DNA from 2 places in the Bacillus sp. 1A genome. Region 1 is predicted to be linked to the other one. Evidence: riboswitches for the same ligand, from Rfam matches in the RefSeq annotation. Region 1 holds a riboswitch; the other holds the start of a gene.
What was found. A riboswitch is a leader RNA that binds a small molecule or an ion and turns the genes downstream of it on or off. The one in region 1 is predicted to bind preQ1.

Region 1 (12,200 bases):
ATATATGAATGGCCCATTTTAAAGAAGAGCTGTGAAACTATATTGACAAAAAGGCGTTCTCATGTGATAATTCAATTAAATTTTTAGAATAATCAAAAAATACTCCTTTTACATAGAAAGGATTCGAACATTATATAAATATTATGCCGGGGGTGACGAAATGTTATTTTTTCTAAAGAAATGGAATGAATTAAAAGATGTAAAATCTGAATTGGCACTTCGTGATTGGTTTTATGGTACAAAAATTAGTTTATCACTCTGTACGTCAAAAGAGCCGTTAACTTTTTTAATAAACGTTGAGGGAAGAGATAAAGGGTTATTTTCAGAAGAAGACTTTATTGTTGTTAATTGTATGTGTGAGCCAGTATTTGAAAATGAAGAAAAACCAGCTGCAGAATCGTTTATGCATGCGGATATTTATAAAAAAAGTAGTGCAGAATGTATTTTACAAGTGCAGACTGTAGATAGCCATTTAATATCAGAGTTATATGGAGAAGAAGGGGAAGTAACATTCGATAAACGTAGCGTGGAACGTGTTTTTGGCAAAGAAGGTATAACAGAAATGACAATTCCGATTGTAGAAGATGAGAAGAAATTTGCTGATTTATTAGAAAGTAATGTACCGAATTTTATTGAAGGTGGAGGAGTAGTTCTTGTTCATAATTATGGCATGATTGTGTGGGGGAAAACTCCAGAAGAAGCGAAAAAATGGCTAGAGGGTATAGAATATTTAATGAATTACCATGTAAAGTTGTTAATGATAAAAGGTGCAAAGAGCTCTGTTATATAAAATGTTTGTGATGTCGTTACAAGTCAATAAAAAATGAAAGCGTTTTAAAAAATAATTTCACTCATAAAATATAGGTCTCCTTATTATATATAGATTACATGTTGACATGTAAGGAGGAACATATTTTGCGAGTTAAATATCATTTTCTGCCAAAACAGCAAGTAACATTTTGCAAAATGAACGATTCAGGTGAAGAGGCTTTGCACATTATGAATGAAACGGGATTTCGAGCAATCCCTGTATTAGCAGAAGATGAAAAGAAATTCATAGGGATTATTTATAAAGTAGATCTTTTAGAAAAGAAGTGTAATAGCGGATTAGAGAAATTAAGTACGGAACATATGCTGGGAGATTCCTCTGCATTTATTTTTGAAAAGGATTCTTTTTTTAGAGCATTTTATGTTATTCGTCGACTTCCATTTTTAGCTGTGCTAAATGACTATAATGAATTTGTCGGTATCTTAACGCATTCCAATATATTTGATGTTATTGAAGATTCATTCGGTATGCGGACGGGTGGTTATATATTAACGATTGCAACACAAGATTGTAAGGGAACGATTAAAGAACTTGGGACATTGTTGAAAGCCTTTAATATCGGTGGATTATTTACGCTAGATAACGGTGATCAATATATTCGCCGCGTTATCGTAAATATAGCAGATGAGTTAAATGAAAAAAGATTAAAGCAATTAATCGAAAAAATAGAGAAAAAAGGATTCAGGGTGAGTCATGTAGATTATATTTAAGGTGAAAAGGAAAGGTACCAATTTGCTATATGCAGATTGGTACCTTTTTTAGTGCGAGTAATGAATCTTATTTTGAAACAGGAGGTGGAGATAATGCTAAATCAGATAAAAAAATAAAATCTGCATGTTCGCGAATTTTAGGAATAGAAGTTTCTATAACACGTGATGTAATTTCACCTGGAGGTCCAACGTGTCCAATAGCTACCATAATCGGTTTTTCTTGAAGTTTTTTAATAAGTAATTGGGCTTGTTTTGAAATATGTGCCGCTGTATACACATCATCAAAAAATAATTGATTTTCAATAATAGGTACTCCTAATTCTTTCCCGATTTTTGGGACAACACTTTTAGGATTTGTTTTGCTATCTAAATAAAATAAACCGTGTTTTTTACAAGCTGCAAGTATAAGTCGTACAATTCTTTCGTCCGCGGTCACTTTTGATCCCATATGATTGTTCATGCCAATTGCATGCGGTACTTCTTGAATCGCTTGTTCGAGTCGGTTATTTATTTCTTCGTCACTTAAATCAGTTGTAATTGCTTTTGGTCCAAGCCATTCTTTTTTACCTTTAATAGGTTCCATTGGCATATGTATAATAACTTCGTGCCCTTTCTTATGAGCCGCTATCGCATCTTCCTTTGTGGAAGGGAGAAAAGGCATAACGGCAACAGTCAGTGGAATAGGAAGTGATAACATTTTATCAGTCCCCTTCATATTATTGCCGAAGTCATCAATGACAATAGCGACTTTGTTTGTATGGGCCTTTGCTTGAACAGGAAACAAGAAGGATGGTAAGAACATAGTAAATATAAGCAATGCAATCGTATATTTGCGCATATAAATATTTCCTTTCTATTTTATCCCGCTATTTGCGAGCAGTGAGGAAGGGACAAAATCCCCAATGATTAAATTTCACTTTATCAATCATCATTATGTTTTGCGTTTTTATAAAAATTAAACAAAAAATGTCGAAGAAAAGTATATGGAAAATAGAGAATCCGCTATTTAATTGGTATTTGTAAAAAAAGAAGATGAAAAAAATGTCTATTATTGCGAATGTATTTACAAAGATAGAATAATTTGTAATAATTCTCAAAGTGAGGGTAAAGATTTGTAAATTACAGGGAGAAAATGTTAAATTTTCTGATTCTTCAAATTCAAATATGATTAAGTAGTTAAAAGGCCAATGGAGAAGTAAAGTTGAGAGCATGGAAGTATAATAAGGGGGATATGAATGTTTACTGTAAAAAGGAAGTACACATTAGAAAAGCTTTCACGTGATATTCATATGAAACGTGAAGAAATGATTCAATTAGGTTTAACAAGTGGGTTAAATAGTATGGAGACAATTCAAGTGAGTCAAGAATTGGACAAGCTTATTTTACAGTACCAGCGTTATAAAGAAAAACAAACACCAAAATGGTTATCAATTATAAAGGTACCTATTTTTCAAATTGGATATGAAGGGAAATCCAGTAATTTTTGGCGAATGCTTGTGGCTGGTTTTATGAAATAAGTATAATTACCCTTTTGGGATAAGGATAATTATACTAGGTGTAACGGAATTTCGATATGAACTGTCGTTCCTTCGTTTTCTATACTGTCAATAAAAATATGCCCATTGTACATCTCTACAATTCGTTTACATATGACAAGTCCAAGACCGGTTCCAGTATCTTTATTAGTAAAGAACGGATGAAAGAGGTGTTTTTGAATATGTTTTGGAATACCTTTTCCAGTATCTATAATTTGCAATTGTGCGTGTGTTTCATTGTTTGTTACGGAAATGATCAGTGTGTCACCAGAATTCATGGCTTCAATTGCATTTTTTGTAATGTTTAAAACCACTTGTTTCATATGGTCTTTTGAGCAACGGATATGAACAGAATGGTCTGGCAAATGTAAATGGAATACAATGTTATGTAGATTCGCCTCAGATTGAATAATTAATGCTACCTCATTTAGAATGGTTCTCACATCATATGTTTGTTCAATGATAGCAGTTGGCTTTCCAAGAATAAGAAATTCGCTTACAATTTCATTAATCCGTTCTATTTCTTGTTCGATGACGGAAAAATAAAACTGATCTTGTTCATCTTTATATTTCTCTTTTAATAGAGCGACGAGCCCTTTAATTCCGGTAAGAGGATTACGGATTTCGTGGGCTGTACTAGCTGCAAAAGTTCCAACCAATTCAATTTTTTGTATTTCATTTTGTTGTCTTTCCAGTTTTGTTTGACGTTTTAACAACATATATTGAGCAAGTAAAAATAAAATAGACATTAAAAATAAAGTAGCTATACACTCTATTGCAACCCACTGATATAAAGTTTTTTGATGGATAGGCAATGGAGAAACAGAGACCTTCCAATTTAATCTTTGGAGTGGGGTAGTAAGCATATTAGAATGCGCATCACTTGTTTCGTTATTATCATCGTTGAGAAAAACTACATCATGTTTATCAGTTACCTCAAAATGGTATTGTGGCTTAATGGCATTTAAAGATGATGAAATGTAGTCAAAGCGTAAACTTGCTAACAATAAGCCTGAGATTTCCTTCTGTTTATTGAAAATGGGAGAAGCAATCATAATAGCTTGATGTCCAAGAACACGATCTGTAATGGCTGATGATACAGTTGTTTTCTTCGTTTGCAATACGTCTTGAATATATTTGCGATCTGAGACATCAACAGGTGGTCGGTCGCCTTCGGATGCGATTGTAATGATGCCTTCTGGTGTAGCGTAATATAAACCAGAAAAACGTGTATCGTTTCCATCTGTATCATGTACAATTTGTTTAACTCCATTTATATTTCCAGTCTCGGTTCCTACGACCTTTGAGAGCATTTCTAATGCGGAAATTGCTTCACCAAGGTGATGATCTAAATAGTCTCTATATAAAAAGAGAACCGTGTGAGCAGATAGTTTGTTTTCCTGCTTCATTTTATACGAATGATATGAATAAAATGTAGCACCAATTCCTATCGTTGGTAGGATAACAAGCACCATATATAAAACTATGCTGTGGAATTTGACTTTCAAATTTGGTACTCCTTCTTTTTTATTATCATTATATATAAACTATGTTAAAATTGTCATGTTTTTATTCAAGAATCATTCATAATATATTTGGGGAGAGGAAATGAATGAGTGAATACTCATTCGGAATTTATATGAAGTACTAAGTTGTTTTTTCTTTTTATTACTGAGAATTTAAGTGAAGGGTTGAAAGTTGTATGACATCAAATAATGAACGAGAAGATATTTCTCAATCTTTAAAAGTATTTATTGCATTATCTCGTGTACATCGATCTGTTATGGATACTACAAATAAATCTATACAAAGTAACGGGTTAAATCCAACTGAATTTGCTGTATTAGAACTGTTATATCATAAAGGCGGTCAACCACTTCAGCAAATTGGTGAGCGTATTTTAATAGCTAGTGGCAGCATTACATATGTTGTAGATAAGCTAGAGAAAAAGGGACTAGTAAAGAGAATTCCGTGCCCGAATGACAGACGTGTTATTTATGCACAACTAACTGAATCTGGAGAGAGCTTTATTGCTTCTATTTTTCCAGGGCATGAGCAAGTTATACATCAGTCTTTTGAAATGTTAACGAAAGAGGAAAAGGATGAATTACTTGCTCTATTAAAAAAGATTGGAAAATATGAAAAATAATAGTATGTTCCAAAAGAGCTTTGGATAAAGAAATCCAAGGCTCTTTTGTTTACATGTAATTATGACAGCATCTGCCGTATTTTGTTGAAGAATAAGAGGAGATTTGTAAGTAAGCATTGAATTATAGTAGGGATGCACATAATGGAGAGGAGGCTCGTTCATGTCATTTAAAGACTATGAATATAAACGGCCAAATATTGAAGAATTAAAAGAAAAGTTTACTGTTGCTTTAGAGAAGTTTGATAATGCAAAAACTGTAGAAGAACAAAAACAAGTCATCAATTCAATTAACGAAATTCGCAACGACTTCGGTACAATGGGGAATCTTTGTTACATTCGTCATTCTGTTGATACGACAGATGCTTTTTATAAGGAAGAGCAAGATTTCTTTGATGAATTCTCTCCAGTTGTACAAGGATATGGTACAAAGTATTATAATGCGTTAATTCATTCTCCATTCCGTGAAGAATTAGAAGCGTATTATGGAAAGCAATTATTTGCTTTAGCGGAGTGTGATTTGAAAACATACTCTGATGAAGTTGTGAAAGATTTACAATTAGAGAATAAATTGTCTTCACAATATACGCAGTTATTAGCATCTGCAAAAATTGACTTTGCAGGAGAAGAAAGAACGTTATCGCAACTGATTCCATTTATGCAAGGGAAAGAAAGAAATGAACGTAAAGTAGCAAGTGAAGCATATTACGGATTTTTAGCTGAGAATGAGGAAGAGTTAGATCGTATTTATGATGAGCTTGTTAAAGTGAGAACGAAAATCGCCAAATCTTTAGGTTTCAAAAACTTTGTTGAACTTGGATATGCAAGAATGTACCGTACAGATTATAATGCGGAAATGGTGGCGAATTATCGTCAGCAAGTACTTGATTATATCGTTCCCGTTACAACGGAATTAAGAAAGCGACAACAAGCACGTATCGGTGTAGAGAAGTTAGCATATTACGACGAAAACTTTGAGTTTGCTACTGGTAATCCAACTCCAAAAGGAGATGCGGATTGGATTGTTAATCATGGGAAAACGATGTATAAAGAGTTATCGGCTGAAACGGATGAATTTTTCAATTTCATGCTAGATAATGATTTATTAGATTTAGTTGCGAAAAAAGGAAAAGCTGGTGGCGGATATTGTACATATATTGAGAATTATAAAGCACCATTTATTTTCTCAAACTTCAACGGAACATCTGGCGACATTGATGTATTAACACATGAAGCTGGTCATGCTTTCCAAGTATATGAAAGTCGTAAGTTTGAAATTCCAGAATACAATTGGCCAACGTATGAAGCATGTGAAATTCATTCTATGAGTATGGAATTCTTTACATGGCCATGGATGAAGTCATTCTTTGAACAAGATGCAGATAAATATTATTTCTCTCACTTAAGTTCAGCACTTCTGTTTTTACCGTATGGTGTATCTGTTGATGAATATCAACATTATGTATATGAAAATCCAGAAGCATCACCAGAAGAGCGTAAGACAGCATGGCGTAATATAGAGAAAAAGTATTTGCCGCATCGTGATTATGAAGATAATGATTATTTAGAGCGCGGTGGATTCTGGCAACGTCAAGGACATATTTATAGCTCGCCATTCTACTATGTCGACTATACATTAGCACAAATTTGCGCACTGCAATTTTGGAAACGTGCAAGAGATAATAGACAAGAGGCATGGGAAGATTATGTGAATCTGTGTCAACAAGGTGGAAGTAAATCATTCTTGGAATTAGTAGAAGTTGCAAATTTAACATCACCATTTGCTGAAGGCTGTGTGAAAAGTGTTATTACAGAAATTGAAGCGTGGCTACGTGCGATTGACGACACAAAATTGTAAAAAACATGCGCTTTTTTTCACATGTTTAACATCGACATAATGGGAAAATGATGAGATAATAAAAGAAAATTCAGAATACTAAAGAGGTGTTTCTAATAAGGAGCACCTCTTTTCACCAACAAAAGGGGGGAAAGAAGTATGCTTCAATCTAATATGGATGTGAGTTTAGAAAGTTTGGTGAACTCATTACAGTCTACTCGAAGCACGCTATTATCAGAAATTGAAATGTTAAATGATACAGAAGTGAATGTAAAGCCACGCCGTGATAAATGGAGTATTATTCAAATTTTGCATCACTTGCATTTAGTTGAACAGTCAGTTACATCTGCCCTTGTATATGCTTTACAAAAAAATGAAAGAAACACGACTCCATTTAAAGACCTCCAACTTACGCTTGATCGCACACATAAACGAGAAGCTCCTCAGCAAATGGAACCAACAGAAACGTTAATGAAAAAACAGCAAGGAATTCAATTGCTAGAACATTCACGACAAGAACTATTACACGCGCTTCATAGTGTGATAGATGAAAAAGATCTATTTGAAAATGGATTAAAGCATCCTATTTTTAATGAGCTGAATTTGTATCAGTGGGTTCAATTTCTTGAATTGCATGAACAAAGACATCTTACGCAGTTAAAAGAGGCGAAACATGCAATTTTACAGCGATAAGTAGGAAGAAGTGGGAGACCACTTCTTTTTTGATACGTGCATAGTTTTCTTTCTTATTTTGGAATACTACATGGAGAAAGAAAAGAAGGAGTTGAAAAGTATGTCCAAGAAAAAGAAAGAAGAAGAGCGCGCTTGGAAAGCACGTAAAGAAAATCAAAAACCACATGGCAAAGTGAAAGCCTTTGCTGAATTAGTTGAAGGAACAGAAAAAACGTGATGATTATTTCATCACGTTTTTTGTATGAGTGGAAAAGTTAATAAGAAGGTTGTACCTGTACCTTTTTCGCTTATAATATCGATTTTTCCGTTCATAGCTTGAACAACACTGAACACGACCATCATTCCAAGACCAGTTCCTTTTTCTTTCGTTGAGTAGAAAGGAGAGCCAAGACGTTTCACTTGTTCGGTATCCATACCGATTCCTGTATCTTTTATATACAACTGAATATGCTTATGATCAGGAACTAATGTGAAATAAAGATCACCGCCTTTTGGCATGGCCTCAATGCAGTTTTTTAAAATATTTAACAAGCATTGATTTAGTTTTTGTTTTTCTCCCGCGATAAAAAAAGAAGTGCTTTGCTTTATATAATGTGTACGCACATTTGCTAAATTAGCAAGCGGTGTAATTAACGATAATGCATGTAGTAGTTCTTCTTCTAACTGTAATCTTTGTTCTTTTTCAATACTTGGTTTTGCAAAGGTTAAATAATCTGTAAGAACGTGGTTTGCTTGTTCGATTCCGTTGATGGCTATGTCGATATATAATTTTCGCTCCTGCTCAGTACATGTATCTGATTGTAAAAGTTGCAAAAATCCTTTCGTTGAAGTTAATGGATTGCGAATTTCATGAGAGATAGACGCTGCCATTTCACCAATTAAATGAAATTTTTCAGCATTCATAAGTTCATTTTGGAGACGAACTTGAGTTTGTAATATGTGTAGTAAATATAAAATAAGGATCGTACCAAGTATCGTACATAACTCATACACAATAATATGTGGTATATAATCAGCCTTGTTTGTAACTTTTGAAAGGAAGAAAGGTATCCAACTAAATCCGTATGTGAGACTGTAGATAATAGCAAGTGCTATTTTTATACGATTAGAAGTTCGGTTGAAAAATTTGTATGTAAATAATAGGACAATAAATAGAAGGATAGAACCGATAAGCGATGGGAAAACACCTATTCCTCCTAATAAGAAGCGGTATATATTTAATACAACTAATATAGATCCACCAGCAATAGGACCTCCGGTTAATGTACCGACAATTAATACGATATGACGCATATCAAATTGAAATCCATAATTTGTTTTTGCTGCGAAAGTGATACATAGTATAGTAACGAGGCAACATAATACAATAAATATAGCTGAATTTAATTTAGGAGAACGTTTCCCTTTTTGATTCCAAAATAAATGGTATACGAGCATTGTAACAAGGATGAATAATATATTTAAAAAGAGATAAATAATAAAGGGTTTCAGTGGTGTGCCTCCTCTCTTCTCTTCTCGCATTAAATTCATCATACTATAAAATGAAAGAAATGAAATGGAAAAATAGCGGAAAAATCAGAAATTTTTTCTGGTAGTATACAATATGTTACAATAAGCTTTGTCAATGAAAGAAGGAATTCCGTGCATTGCACGGGAGAGGTTCGCGAACTCCCTCTATAAAAAACTATGGAAACAACAATATCTTTAGGTATTGTTTTGTTTTTTTATTGTGACAGTTCAAGAACGTTCTTTCTTCTTATTCGTAGTAGAGAAGGAGAATGAGTGAAATGAAAAAAGAAAAGGCAGTTGTTGTTTTTAGTGGAGGACAAGATAGTACGACATGTTTATTTTGGGCAATAAAGCAGTTTGCAGAAGTAGAAGCTGTAACGTTTAATTACAATCAACGTCATAAACTAGAAATTGATTGTGCAGCGGAAATTGCGAAAGAGCTAGGAATTAAACATACGGTGCTAGATATGAGTCTATTAAATCAACTTGCTCCAAATGCGTTAACGAGAACGGATATGGAGATTACACATGAAGAAGGTGAATTGCCATCGACGTTTGTAGATGGACGAAATTTACTATTCCTATCATTTGCTGCTGTATTAGCAAAACAAGTTGGAGCACGTCATATTGTAACGGGTGTATGTGAAACTGATTTTAGTGGTTATCCAGATTGTCGTGACGTGTTTGTGAAATCGTTAAACGTTACTTTAAATTTATCCATGGATTATCCGTTCGTAATTCATACACCACTTATGTGGATTGATAAAGCGGAAACATGGAAATTATCAGATGAACTTGGAGCATTCGAGTTTGTTCGAGAAAAAACATTAACATGTTATAACGGAATCATTGGTGATGGTTGCGGTGAATGTCCAGCATGTCAGCTTCGTAAAGCAGGATTAGATACGTACCTACAAGAACGCGAAGGAGCAAATAACTAATGGATAATTTCTTTGGATTTCGCATCGTAGAAAATTTGCAAAAAATGGACAAGGATATTCAGCGTAAACAGCTCAAATATCATAATAAAAGAGTAATGGTCAGCAAGGAATTTACATTTGATGCAGCACACCATTTACACTGTTATGAGGGGAAATGTAAAAACTTACATGGTCACACATATAAAGTTGTATTTGGGATTAGTGGATATGTAAATGAAATAGGTCTTGCGATTGACTTTGGAGATATAAAAGAAATTTGGAAGAATGAAATAGAAATTTATTTAGACCATCGTTATTTAAACGAAACGTTACCAGCAATGAATACGACTGCTGAAAACATGGTCGTTTGGATTTATGAAAAGATGGCAGAAGCATTACTAAAAGATAATCGTGCGAACGAATATAAAGGAGCTCGCGTTGAATTTGTTCGTCTATTTGAGACGCCGACTAGTTATGCGGAAGTAAGACGGGAGTGGATGCTTGATGAGTAAAATCCCTGTCTTAGAAATATTTGGTCCGACTATTCAAGGTGAAGGAATGGTTGTAGGACAAAAGACGATGTTTATTCGTACGGCTGGTTGTGATTATAGCTGTGCTTGGTGTGATTCTGCTTTTACGTGGGATGGATCGGCTAAAGATCAAATTAGACAGATGACAGCAGAGGACGTTTGGAACGAGCTTGTAGAAATTGGTGGCGAAAATTTTTCTCATGTTACGATTTCAGGTGGAAATCCAGCATTGCTGAAAAATATTGAGTTTCTTCTTTCTATATTAAAAGAGAATGGAATGCGAACAGCAATTGAAACGCAAGGGAGTAAATGGCAAGATTGGTTACTTCAAATTGATGAGATAACGATTTCTCCAAAACCACCAAGTTCGGCAATGAATACTGATTTTCAGAAGTTAGATGCTGTTATTCAGAAACTAGCAGGAAAAGATATTAGTTTAAAGGTAGTAGTATTTGACGATTATGACTTTGAGTATGCAGTTAATATGCACGAACGTTATCCAGATGTGCCATTTTTCTTACAAGTAGGAAATGATGATACAAAAACGGTGGATGATACGATGTTGATTAAAAAATTATTAGATAAGTATGAGTGGCTGATCGATAAAGCTGTAAATTGTAAAGAGATGAATAATGCAAAAGTATTGCCGCAGCTTCATGCGTTAGTATGGGGAAATAAACGCGGAGTATAATGAGAAGGGATGTTTAAAATGGCAGGAAGATTAGATGAAGATTTAAAAGATGTAACTTTATTAGGAAATCAAAATACAAAATATTTATTTGAATATAGCCCAGAAATTTTAGAGGTATTTGATAACAATCATCCAAACCGTGATTATTTTGTGAAATTTAATTGCCCTGAATTTACAAGCTTATGTCCGAAAACAGGTCAACCAGATTTTGCAACAATTTATATTAGCTACATTCCAGAACAAAGAATGGTAGAGAGTAAATCTTTAAAGCTATATTTATTTAGTTTCCGCAATCATGGTGACTTCCACGAAGATTGCATGAACGTTATTATGAATGATTTAATTAAATTAATGGATCCGCGTTACATTGAGGTATGGGGGAAATTCACACCACGTGGAGGGATTTCAATTGATCCTTACTGCAACTACGGTCGCCCAGGCACGAAGTATGAACAAATGGCAGACTACCGCATGATGAACCATGATCTATATCCAGAAACAATTGATAATCGTTAATATATAATAGAAAGAAAGGATCTGTATGATATACAGATCCTTTCTTTCTATTATATTATGCATTTTGATTAATGACAGTATAGTTTTTATGACTTACAACTGTAAGAGGTTCCATATCTAGTTCTCTAAAATTTTCCATAATTGTTATATCTACAATAACGGAGTTTTGATTTACTTTTTGAACACGGCCTTGCATTCCACCTTTAAATTCAATGATATCTCCAGTTTCTGCGATCTGCATAAGCAACTCTCCTTGTTACAGTTTTCCAAAAAAAGAATAATTT
Region 2 (12,200 bases), 250 kb from region 1:
TCTTATATTGGTTGGGATTATAACAGAGAAGAAGTTGAAACGATTTTTAATTCAGGTATTGTATATGGCGTATGGAATGAGAGAAAAGAACTGATTGCAAGCGCTGCAATTATATTATACGGAGAGGCGTTAGCGTCAATAGGAATGGTAATTGTCCATCCGGATTATAAGGAAAGAGGGATTGGAAAGGCGATAACGAGTTCTTGCATGAATAGCGTATCAGCTCGAACTTCAATTATGCTGATTGCTACAGATGAGGGGAAGCCTTTATACGAAAAGTTAGGATTTAGGGCAGTGAGCTATATTTCTAAATACATATGTAACTCGTACAATACGAATTATAACTGTCAAGGAAATGAAGAATATGTGATGAATTATAAAGAGGGGGATTTAGAAGAAATAATAAAAATAGATGAAGGCGCATTTGGAACAAGTCGAAACGAGTTTTTAAAACAAAGAATTATGCAAAGTGATCAGTGTGTCGTTATAAAGGATACAAAAGAAAATGTAGTAGGATACGGTATAAGTATACAAACGCCAGAAAATAAAATAATAGGACCGATCGTTGCTAAAAATGATGCAATGGCAATGAAAATAGTACATGCTTTAGCAAGAGGGCATGATGGGAGATTAAGAATGGATGTACCAAAAGGAAAGGACGATTTTCTGAAAGAGTTAGAGATTGCTGGTTTTCAAAAGGTGAATACACCGCCAATTATGATGAGAAATAGTGATCAATTTTTGAAAAGAAATGGGGAACTATACAGTATTGCAGCGCAAATTTTTGGATAAAAAAGAATCCTTTTCGGCAAGAAGACTCCATCTGATTTGTGTTACGGGTGAAACCCAACAATTCAGGTGGAGATGAATTGCCGTCAGAAGGTAGTCTGAACTCTTTTGTTTTTTTGTCTTACGATACAATCTGCCCTTAGATAAGGAGGGAATATATCTTAAGATAACGAAATTGGATAATAATCATCATTTGGTTACTTGCACCAAAAGTAATGAATAAGTTTAATGAACTCTCTAAGAAAGGTGGTGAAAACAATGGCTAGAAAGAAAGCAGTGAAAGTATTATGTAAACAAAAGAAAAGAGAAACCATGCAACGATTCACGCAGAAACAGAATATTGGGCGAGCTTGCTTGACTGCAAAGGAATTTCGCTTACTGCAACGCATGTCACATAGTTCAAAAGCATTGCGAAATGTCGGGTTGTACACGATAAAACAAAGTTACCTGAATCATAACAAGATTGCTACTGTAAAAGAAGTGGATACCGCCATGCAAGCCGATATGAATTACTGGGGCATGCAATCAAACTCCGTCCAAGCGATTCGTAGAGCCTTATATGCAGAAGTAAAAAGCTTTTTTAAAGCATTGGAACAGTGGAAGAGAAAACCTGAAACATTCACAGGACGTCCTAAGTTTCCAAATTATTCTCGTTCAACTGACAAACGAATTATTGAAATCTATCAAGTTCCAAAAGTAGATGAGAACGGGTATTGGATGATTCCGATGAATGTGGCATTCAGAAAAAAATTCGGTTCCATTAAAATACGTATGCCGAAAAACGTAAGACATAAAAAAATCTCCTACATTGAGATTGTACCGAAACAAAAAGGTCGGTTCTTTGAGGTGCATTACACATATGAGATGCACGTCTCTCAAATGAAGAAACAATCAGCGACCACTAGTAACGCTTTGAGTTGCGATTTAGGTGTAGATAGATTAGTAAGTTGCGCAACAAATACAGGTGATACATTCTTAATTGATGGAAAAAAACTAAAGTCTATTAACCAGTACTTCAATAAAATGATCCGTAATCTGCAACAGAAAAATATGGACAATGGAATTTCAAAACGTATTGTAACGAATAAAATGGCTACACTTTGGCATAAACGAGAACGACAAATAAACGGTTACCTTTCACAAACGGTAGGCTTGTTGTTTAAAAAAGTGAAAGCATTCGGCATAGATACGGTTGTCGTAGGGTATAACGCTGGCTGGAAACAAAAATCAGATATGGGAAAAAAGAATAATCAAAAGTTTGTTCAAATCCCGTTTCATAAACTGATTGCGGCAATTGAGAATAAATGTATAAAAGAAGGCATCCGATTTTTCAAACAAGAAGAAAGCTATACTTCTAAAGCTAGTTTTCTGGATAAAGATCCGGTTCCAGTTTGGTCTAAGGATGATAGGACCCATTATCGCTTTAGTGGCAAACGAATCACTCGTGGTCTGTATCAAAGTAAAGCAGGAACATGTATCCATGCTGATATTAATGGTGCATTAAATACATTGGAAAAATCAAGAGTTGTAGAATTGGATGAAAGTCTTAAAGTGAAAACGCCGATTCTATTAGAAGTGCAAAAACGTAAGGCTGTTGCTTCGCGCATAGCTTAGTGGGTGCGTCAATCATCCATGTGTACTCGACTTGTCGGGGCTTGTAGTACACGCCGGATTCATCTGAGTGGTGGCTTCTTCCATAAGGAAGAACTGCTCTTTTTCGAAAGGGTGGTGCAAGTGGGAAAACAATCGTTCGTTGCCAGTACCAACCAAAAACATACTTGGGGTGTTACCATAAGGTGGCATGAATGCTAGAGCGTCAACTGTCTAGCGATAGACGAAAAGACCTAGCGTTCTAACTCAAGCCCCCACTGAAAGGCTTTATCTCAGTGGGGGTAGTTGACTAATCACGATATTGGTCGTGAGTTGGTTGAAAGAGGTCTTCCTCAATATCTCTCACCATAGAAAAATGATCCACATTATAATGTCCATGTAGAATTTTATTATGATGACCAATAATTTGCTCTGCAGACAACACATTAGAATCAGTTGTGGAATGACCGTTTTTAATTAATGTAACATCAAATCCTTGTACAGTAGCTGTTCTAACTGCGGTGTCGATGCAATGTTCTGTTTTACATCCACCGATAACGATATGATTAATTTTTTCTTCTTTTAAAAGTTCAAGTAGAGAAGTGCCATAGAATGCGTTTGTTGCTGCTTTATTAATAAGGATTGCAGACTGAGGTACTTGAATTTGATTATGTACTTCAAATCCTTCTCCGCTACCAGAAGCAACATCGATATCTCTTACGAAAACAACAAGGGCATTTGCATCTAGTGCTTTCTGTACGGCTGTATTTAGTGTAGATAATAGATCTTTTTTACGAAAAACTTCATTTTCTTTTTCATTTCCATCCATTAATTCTTGCTGAGCATCAATGATTAATAGTGCTTGTTTCATCGTGTCTCCCCTTTAATATGAAATAAGTTCCACTATACATATTCATTCATATTGCAAGGAAATCCTCTATTGTCTATGCAGTAGACGATAGATTTACAAAGTTGTCAAAGAAATTTCATTCTCATAGCGTGTAAAAACATGTATGATAGGAGATGGAGAATTTTTGAGTAGGTGGGAATATCATGCAAACAGTAGAAGATTATCTTTCATTCTTACATACGAAAGGATTTAAACTATCAGAGGAAGCACAAGGGTTTATTATGTTCGGACAAGGATATACTGGTGCATCTGATGGAATTGTGAACGCAGCAATAGAAGCGACAATTAAACATCAATTACAGTTTGATGGGAGTTATTTTGTTGCGTTATTAGAACGTTTGAAAGAAGAAGAAATTACAGATAAAAAAAGCGCTAAGGCTTTTATGCGGAAGTTACAATCGTAACTTCACGCAGCCTGCGCTTCTTTTTTTGTTTTGGAAGGTAATTCAACAAAAACCATGCCTAGGAAAATACATAGGCATCCGATAATAGCAGAAATAGAAAGTTGTTCGTTTGCCACGAGAACGCCTGTTAATGCAGCAAAAACAGGCTCCATTGCGAAAATAATTGCTACTCTCGTTGGAGACGTATGTTTTTGTGCTGATGTTTGAATAAAAAAAGCAATGGATGTCGCAAAAAGGGAAGTTAGAAATAGAGCGAATAAAAAGGAAGAATTCGTCCATAGTGCCACTGAAAATAATTTTTCCCAATCTTCAAACAAAAAGGCGCAAATAGAAGAAAACATACCGACAGCTAATACTTGCGATGTGCTTAACAATAAAGGTGATATTTTCTTAGAGAAGAAGCCGTTAACAAGAATATGGGCGGCGAAAGCAACTGCACAACCGAGAACGAGTATATCTCCAATGTTCAATTGAAAAGAATCACCGGCCGTTAATAAGTATAAACCAGCCGTTGCTACAGCAATGCCCATTACGATAAAAATGGTAGCTTTTTGTTTTAAAAAGATAAAAGACAAAATGGGTACCATAACGATACTAAGCCCTGTTAAGAAACCAGCTTTTGAAGAAGTTGTATAAAGTAAGCCGAATGTTTGTAATACATAGCCAACGCATAAAAAAAATCCAACGATTAATCCAGCGAGACTACTCTGTTGTATATCTTGTTTTGAAGATTTTTTTGAGAAAATCATTTGAACGAATAATAAAATAATTCCAGCGAATAAAAAGCGAATACCATTAAAAGTAAATGGACCAACGAAAGACATAGCATTTTGAACGACAACAAATGTAGCTCCCCAAATAAAAGAGACAAATAATAAAGCAAGAGGAGCAACCCAATCTTTTTTCACACTCATACCCCCGTTAATTTTGTAAGATAGCTTTTCTAGCTAATTCATCAGCAACTTTATTTTGACTACTTGGAATCCACTTAATAAAAAAGAGATCGAAACTTTTTATGTACTGTAATGCTTCTTCTAATAGTGGTGCAAACATTTTATTTTTTGCGTATTCTTTTTCCACAGCTCGCTCGACAAGTTGCGAATCTGTACGAAAAGAGACAATGTTATAATTATGCTCCGTGCAATATTTTAATGCCGCAAGTAAGGCGTGGTATTCTGCTTCATGATTGGACATTGTCCCAAGGGGCAATGATAATTGTACAGCTGGTTGCACCCCTTTAATAAACACTCCAGCACCAGAAGGACCAGGATTTCCTTTTGATGCACCATCAATATATACTTCAATCAAAATGAGAAACCTCCAAATTATAAGATGATCCCCTACTTATATGTTTCTTTGAAGTAGGGGATAGAGTACTTTAGCCGATTGTAATACTATAACGACATGTAAATGTTTCATTCGCTTGTAAAGATTGAATTCCTTTTTTTTCCTTGAAATCTTTTGCCGGATTTACTTCATCAGCAATACCGTACCAAGGTTCAATACATAAGAAAGGTGCGTTTTCGCCTGGTGTCCATACGCCGACAAATGGGAATCCGTCAAATTCTACTTTTACAAATTTATTATGTTTATGAGAACGAATAGAGATTTCATCCGTATTCATATTTTCAAAAATAAGCGCATCATTTTTGAATAAATCGTATGTAAGTGGTAATTCATTCGTATTTTCAGCAATTAATTGTTTTTTACTTGAAAGATAAGGTCCTTCTAATACGCTTGTTTCTAAGCGTTCAGAACCATTAAATGATAAATGATAATCAGTAAATGATTCGCCCTCTAATAAGGGGAAGTTGAAACCAGGATGTGCTCCGATTGAGAAGAACATCTCTTTTGAAGCAGGGTTATTTACTTCATATGTTACATGAACGATATGTCCGTCTAGCTCATAAGAAACGAGTAATTCGAATTCGTATGGGTATTTTTTTAATGTTTCTTCATTACTAGTTACAATATAAGTGATTTTCGTTTCACTTTGTTCTTGTACAGAGAATGTAAGATCACGAGCAAAGCCGTGTTGTGTTAAAGAATATGGTTTACCATCTACGTAGTATGTATTATCTACTAATCGGCCGACAATTGGGAATAAAATTGGTGCGCGGCGCCCCCAATAAGTAGAATCGCCTTGCCATAAGTATTCAGTGTTATCTTCTTTTAAGCGAACGCTTTGTAATTCTGCACCTTTGTCAGAAATGGAAACGACCACTTTTTCATTTTGAATTGTTGCTGTCATGAAGTGAAACCTCCTAAAACTTTCATATGTTTTATTATACGTTGTCTAAAAGAAAAAAGGTAGTTAATGATAGGAATCTATTGACGAGAGAGTGTGTATTGCGTAGAATATATTCTTGTTGCTTAAAAAACGAATAACGTGGTTCGAAACCATCCCACGTAAAAAAACTAAGGAGATTTTGTCATGAATATAAGAACATTAGTCGGTAATGGTATTTTAGCGGCATTATATATTGCTGTTTCTATGCTTATTCAGCCATTTGGCTTTACGAATGTACAGTTTCGTATTTCAGAGATGTTTAATCATCTTGTTGTATTTAATAAGAAAGCAATTTACGGAATTGTATTAGGTGTATTTTTAACAAATCTCTTTTTCTCACCTATGATCGCTTACGATTTAGTATTTGGAGTAGGGCAATCTATTCTTGCATTAGTTGCAACGATTATTTCTATGCGATTTATTAAAGGTGTTTGGGCTCGTATGATTTTTAATACAGTTATTTTTACAATTACAATGTTTATGATTGCAATTGAACTTCATCTTGCATTTGATTTACCATTTATGTTGACTTGGTTAACATGTGCCATCGGTGAATTTGTTGTCATGGCAATTGGTATGCCTGTAATGTACTGGATTAATAAACGAGTACAATTTGAAAGATTTATGCAATAGATGAAAGAGCTATTCCTAAAGGGATAGCTCTTTTTGCATGTGATAATATTGAATATAATTCAGAGACTCTTGATAAAATATAATAAAATAAAGTGAGGCTTTCATTAGCTGGATACATATAAGAAGTCTTACATAAGGGGAATCTAGTATGAAATATAAAATTCATTGGTTATATAAAATGAAGCGCGGTTTGCAGACGGAATTAACGACAGATTATATGAACATAGAAGATGTGCTGCAATTTGCAGAGGATTTCGAGAAAACAGGAAGAGTGAAAGAACTATCATTTTATGATGAAATGGATGCAGAATGGTCATTAAAGGAAATGAAAAAGCTGAGTAAACAAGTGGAGGATGAGCCCCAAGAAATACTCGTTTATTTTGATGGTGGTTATGATGTGCAGACGAAAGAAGCTGGAGTAGGTATATGTGTGTACTATAAAAAAGCAAATAAAAATTACCGAATTCGCCGCAACGGATATATAGAAGGTATATATGATAATAATGAAGCCGAATATGCGTCATTATTATACGGTATGAATATACTCGAGGAATTAGGGATTAAGTATGAAGCAGTTACACTTCGCGGGGATTCTCAAGTGGTATTGCAACAATTGGCTGGAGAATGGCCTTGCTATGATGAGCATTTAAATCATTATTTAGACCAAATTGAACAAAAAGCGAAGCAAATGAAATTAAAACTTGTATGCGAGCCAATATCTAGAAAACAAAATAAAGAAGCACATCAATTAGCAACGCAAGCATTAGAAGGAACAGTCATTGATAGTCATAAAGAAATAACCGAATAGAGAGGTGCAACCGTGGATAAAAAGCAACTCATTACAGAGGTAAATGACTTATTAGAAACGTATTGTGAAGGGTGTTTTTTGCGAGAACATAATCGAAAGACAAATAGTAAATATTATGCTCATTCATTTTGTATTAGGCAATGTACAGTTGGAGAAACATTGAAAAAGTATGGGGAACAGTTGTCATGAAAAAACATCCAGAGAACATTCTCTGGATGTTTTTTTTAGTGCTTTGCTTCGTTTAATTGCTGCTCGCATTTACTTAATTTCTTTTCCTCATTCATTAGAAACGGCTCATCTAAATCTACCGCAACAGATTTCATAATTTCAAGCTGAGAGCGAGCTGCTTCTACAGCAGTTGTGGCATGCTCTAATGTATCTGGATCCATTGAAATTGTCGCTGATCCTACCATTTTTTGTGCTGTTTCTACACGGAATTTCACTTCTTCAAAATCATTTACTTCTGATCCCATTATTACTTCCTCCTTTGTATATTGCGCATTTCACATAGTTTTTGCTCTGTAAAACGGAAATATACAAAGGAATAACAAAGGAGGTTACCAAGTAAGGTAACCTCCTGTTATATGTTGGATTAAAGTTTTACTACGTTAGCAGCTTGAGGTCCGCGGTTTCCTTCAGTGATATCGAAAGATACTTCTTGACCTTCTTCTAAAGCTTTGTAGCCGTCACCTTGAATAGCAGAGAAATGTACGAATACATCGTCAGCGCCTTCCATTTCGATAAATCCAAAACCTTTTTCGTTGTTAAACCATTTTACTTTTCCTTGCATGTTACAATTCCTCCTAAAAACATTTGCTTTTTTCATTTAGTGAAATTCATTTGAAAGATAATATAAACTAAAAATGCTATAATCTTGAATATTCTGCTAAATGATTAATTTAAATATACACGAATTGGTAGAAATTAGTCAAGTAAGCGATTTTATTTTTTTTGTATTTTTAAATAATTTTTCAGCCGAATTTTTAAATAGGTATAGGACAGGCCGAGTATGTAATATTCTTAATTGAATGCTATACATAATGAGGTGAAAGAAAGAATGAATGAGTCTTATTTATTAGATAATGAAGGAATGAGAACGAGAACTGACATACCAAATTGGGTTACAAAAGAATTTCAAAATTTTTCGAGTGTCGTGCTAGAACCAACTTTCCCATGTTATTTCGGCTTAACAGCTTTGAAAAAGAATGAACTTCGTTATTCATTTCTCTCTCATAATGATTGGAGTCATTTGCCACATACAATGTTATCTTTTTTAGAGTTAATGAAAGAGCGCCCAATTGTAAGAAGAGGATTCTTTCTTTTTGTGGAACCGGAATGTGAGGAACAATCACTGGAATATTATCGTGATTACTTTTGGAAAGTACTACAATATTTACATGAAAACGATGACCAAACATGGCCGAAGCAAATTCCTGAAGACCCAGACCATTACTTATGGGAATTTTCATTTGGCGGGGAACCGATATTCGCATTTGGAAATGCGCCAGCTTATAAACAACGAAAAACTAGGCATTTAGGAAATTCTCTCGTTATTGGATTTCAACCGCGTACCATCTTTGATGGATTAGAAGGGGATCGCCCTAAAGGAGCATATTCAAGACAAACGGTCCGAAATCGAGTTGAAAGTTGGGATCAGCTGCCGAAACATCCTAACATTAGTCATTATGGTGATTCAGATCATCGCGAATGGAAACAATACTTCATAGGAGACGATATAGAGCTGATAAAAGGAAAATGTCCTTTTCTTCATAAGTTAGAAAAGTAAGAGCCATCATCGAGATGGCTCTTTTGCATAATTTGGATAAAAAAGGGTATTTTAGTAGTGAATATTTTGATGAAAGCTAGTCTATTTTTAATCATTACTTAATAGTAAAGGAAGTAGAAAGGATAGAGCGATGTTTGGAGCGATTATACAACAAATTGTATTAGGTATTTCATTAGCTGCGCCAGTAGGTCCGATTAATATTGAAATGTTAAAACGAGGAATTGAACGAGGTTTTTGGCATGCATGGGTTGTTGGAATTGGTGGAATGACTGCAGATATTTTGTTTATGCTTCTCATTTATTTCGGTTTATCTTCTCTGTTTATGTATACATATGTACAAGCTTTTATGTATTGCACAGGTTTTTTCTTATTATTTTATTTAGGATTTCAAAGTGTAAAACAAGGAATTTCCCACTCGAATATGGAATATAAAAAGGAAGAGGTAGGTGGTCTTAAACAATCGTTTATGGCAGGTTTTTTAATTGCGATATCCAATCCATTAAATCTTGTTTTTTGGTTTGGTATATACGGAAGTACACTTAGCTCATTGCTTACGAAGGTAACGAAACAAGAAGCCTTTTTGTACAGTCTTTGTATTATCGTTGGCATTATTTTATGGAATTTAAATATTGCTTTTTCTGTCCATTTTGGCAGAACTTTATTAAAGCAAAAAGCACTTGGCTATATAACAGCCGGAGCCGGTATTATTTTAGTAGGATATTCTATCCATTTTGCATACAAAGCTTTACAGTTGTTCACATAAGATTGAAGGGGAGATTTTTATGTATCGAACCACTATTGACGGAAAAGAAATTATTATTACGTTGGCACCCAAAATCCGAAAAGAAATTACTGATAGAAATCCATTATATGAAGCAGTATTTCACAATGCAGCAAGATTACTACAAACAAAGCAACCAACGTTTGCAGTGAATCATGAAATATTTGGGCTCATTATTGGAGAGGTACAAAGAGGAGAAGTGACAGTGTTTGCGGTGGAACATATTATTCCGAAGCAAAATATATTTGGATCGAACAATTTTTTCTCGACAATAGAGCAGCAGGCAAATTTGTAAAGTGAATAGAATAAAATAAAAAATAAAAGAAATAGTCGTAACGAAATGTTGCGGCTGTTTTTTTGGAAAAGGGGGAAGGAAGATGAAGAGAGTGGGGAAAGAGTTCTTTTTACAACATGATATCGTTATTATGTATAGTATTTTATTTATTTTCATCATTATTTTAAAAATGCAATTTTTCACATGGATCGGTATGTTCACGTGTTTGTTTGGGATTGTTTTTTATACGCTTAACGAATATATGACACATCGATTTTTATTCCATTTAAAGCCACCTAAAAACGTATTTTTATTAAAAATGTTAAGAAGATTACATTATGATCATCATGTATATCCAGATGATTTAAAACTATTATTTTTGCCTGTATGGTTTAGTATACCTAGCTTTACTATATATTTACTTATAGCATATGGTATAACAAAAAGTGTTACTATTACACTTTCATTCGGGACTGGAATGATTATCATGCTTCTCGTTTATGAATGGAAACATTATATTGCACATAAGCCGATTCGTCCGTTCACTAAGTTTGGAAGATGGCTAAAAAAACAGCACATATTACATCATTATAAAAATGAAAAGTTTTGGTTTGGTGTTTCAAATCCAGTATTCGATTTCATATTTGGAACGCTTAAAGATGGGAAAGACGTTGAATTAAGCGAAACAGCTCGTAATTTAGAAAAAGAAAAAAAGACAGAAGTAGTGCGATAAGCACTACTTTTTTTTATCTGGAAATTTTGAGGCGGTAAAACTCCCGCCTCAAAATTCGGCAAATATGAGGAAGTTAGATGGAAGATAACTTCCTGTAAAGCTTGACTGGTGAGGAATTGAAGTACGTAATTTTTATGTTGGAAAAGTATATTAAAAACTTAGGAGAAATTGGCGAAAAATGTCTATCGAAAAATCTTTGCAGGAATGTATGGATTGTCTAAAATAGAAATAAGTTTCTGAATATTTATAAAATTTAGCCTTTAGGTATACAAGGGGGAATTGTATTTTCAGTAAGAGAGGGGAATGGGAATGAAAAGAGATGATACGTCAGCACGTAAGTTACAAAGTGAAGTGAATTATACAGAGATTGTTCAGTCAGAAGAATTTCAATTACTATTAAATACGAAAAAGAAGTTTATCGTTCCGATGAGTATTTTCTTTTTAAGCTTTTTTATTGCATTACCTATTTTAACATCGTATTCAAAGGTGCTCAATACACCAGCATTTGGGGATGTTACGTGGGCATGGGTGTTTGCATTTGCGCAATTTATTATGACGTGGTCATTATGTATGATTTATAGCAAAAAAGCAGAATCCTTTGATGAAATCTCGCAAAAAATTCTACAAGATATGCAAAAAGGGAGGAGCTAACTTTGAATGTAACCGCTTTTGCATTATTTTTAATCATCGTTCTTGGTACACTCGTCATAACTTATTTTGCGTCGAAGAAAACGAAAAATGCGAGTGAGTTTTATACAGCTGGAGGGGGATTAACTGGTTGGCAAAATGGTCTGGCCATTGCGGGAGATTATATGTCTGCTGCGTCTTTTCTTGGTATAGCCGGAGCGATTGCATTAACTGGGTTTGATGGGTTCTTTTATAGTATTGGCTTTTTAGTTGCTTATTTAGTTGTTCTATACCTTGTTGCAGAACCGCTTAGAAATTTAGGGAAGTACACGTTAGCGGATATGATTGCGGCACGTTTTGATGCGAAAAAAGTTCGCGGTGTTGCAGCACTTAATACGATGACGATTTCGATTTTTTATATGATTGCACAATTAGTTGGGGCTGGTGCACTTATTAAATTATTATTAGGGATCGAATATACGACATCCGTTTTAATCGTTGGTACATTAATGACAGTGTACGTTATTTTTGGTGGAATGACTGCGACGAGTTGGGTACAAATTGTTAAGGCTGTA

Region 2: linked by a shared signal. The riboswitch ahead of ACUN0F_RS25490 (QueT transporter family protein) and the one ahead of queC (7-cyano-7-deazaguanine synthase QueC) in region 1 are both predicted to bind preQ1.

Annotation. Positions count from the first base shown of each region.
Region 1 is NZ_JBQYLZ010000001.1:5,236,762-5,248,961, reverse strand. It holds gene ACUN0F_RS26890 (class II aldolase/adducin family protein) at 161-790, shown strand; gene cbpA (cyclic di-AMP binding protein CbpA) at 916-1,539, shown strand; gene ACUN0F_RS26880 (divergent polysaccharide deacetylase family protein) at 1,607-2,377, opposite strand; gene ACUN0F_RS26875 (aspartyl-phosphate phosphatase Spo0E family protein) at 2,775-3,056, shown strand; gene ACUN0F_RS26870 (DUF3149 domain-containing protein) at 3,086-4,582, opposite strand; gene ACUN0F_RS26865 (MarR family winged helix-turn-helix transcriptional regulator) at 4,777-5,223, shown strand; gene ACUN0F_RS26860 (M3 family oligoendopeptidase) at 5,384-7,078, shown strand; gene ACUN0F_RS26855 (DinB family protein) at 7,217-7,750, shown strand; gene ACUN0F_RS26850 (DUF6254 family protein) at 7,851-7,967, shown strand; gene kinB (sporulation sensor histidine kinase KinB) at 7,979-9,187, opposite strand; PreQ1 riboswitch class I at 9,401-9,444, shown strand; gene queC (7-cyano-7-deazaguanine synthase QueC) at 9,538-10,200, shown strand; gene queD (6-carboxytetrahydropterin synthase QueD) at 10,200-10,691, shown strand; gene queE (7-carboxy-7-deazaguanine synthase QueE) at 10,684-11,400, shown strand; gene queF (preQ(1) synthase) at 11,419-11,916, shown strand; gene ACUN0F_RS26820 (YkvS family protein) at 11,972-12,157, opposite strand.
Region 2 is NZ_JBQYLZ010000001.1:4,982,451-4,994,650, reverse strand. It holds gene ACUN0F_RS25525 (GNAT family N-acetyltransferase) at 1-792, shown strand, start outside; gene ACUN0F_RS25520 (RNA-guided endonuclease TnpB family protein) at 1,048-2,403, shown strand; gene ACUN0F_RS25515 (cysteine hydrolase family protein) at 2,690-3,250, opposite strand; gene ACUN0F_RS25510 (DUF6123 family protein) at 3,433-3,693, shown strand; gene ACUN0F_RS25505 (DMT family transporter) at 3,696-4,601, opposite strand; gene ACUN0F_RS25500 (reverse transcriptase-like protein) at 4,615-5,001, opposite strand; gene ACUN0F_RS25495 (aldose 1-epimerase family protein) at 5,072-5,944, opposite strand; PreQ1 riboswitch class I at 6,077-6,121, shown strand; gene ACUN0F_RS25490 (QueT transporter family protein) at 6,128-6,616, shown strand; gene ACUN0F_RS25485 (ribonuclease H family protein) at 6,765-7,424, shown strand; gene ACUN0F_RS25480 (zinc-finger domain-containing protein) at 7,437-7,613, shown strand; gene ACUN0F_RS25475 (DUF2564 family protein) at 7,649-7,897, opposite strand; gene cspB (cold shock-like protein CspB) at 8,017-8,214, opposite strand; gene ACUN0F_RS25465 (YqcI/YcgG family protein) at 8,482-9,210, shown strand; gene ACUN0F_RS25460 (LysE family transporter) at 9,341-9,973, shown strand; gene ACUN0F_RS25455 (hypothetical protein) at 9,993-10,286, shown strand; gene ACUN0F_RS25450 (sterol desaturase family protein) at 10,369-10,998, shown strand; gene ACUN0F_RS25445 (DUF485 domain-containing protein) at 11,308-11,649, shown strand; gene ACUN0F_RS25440 (solute symporter family protein) at 11,652-12,200, shown strand, end outside.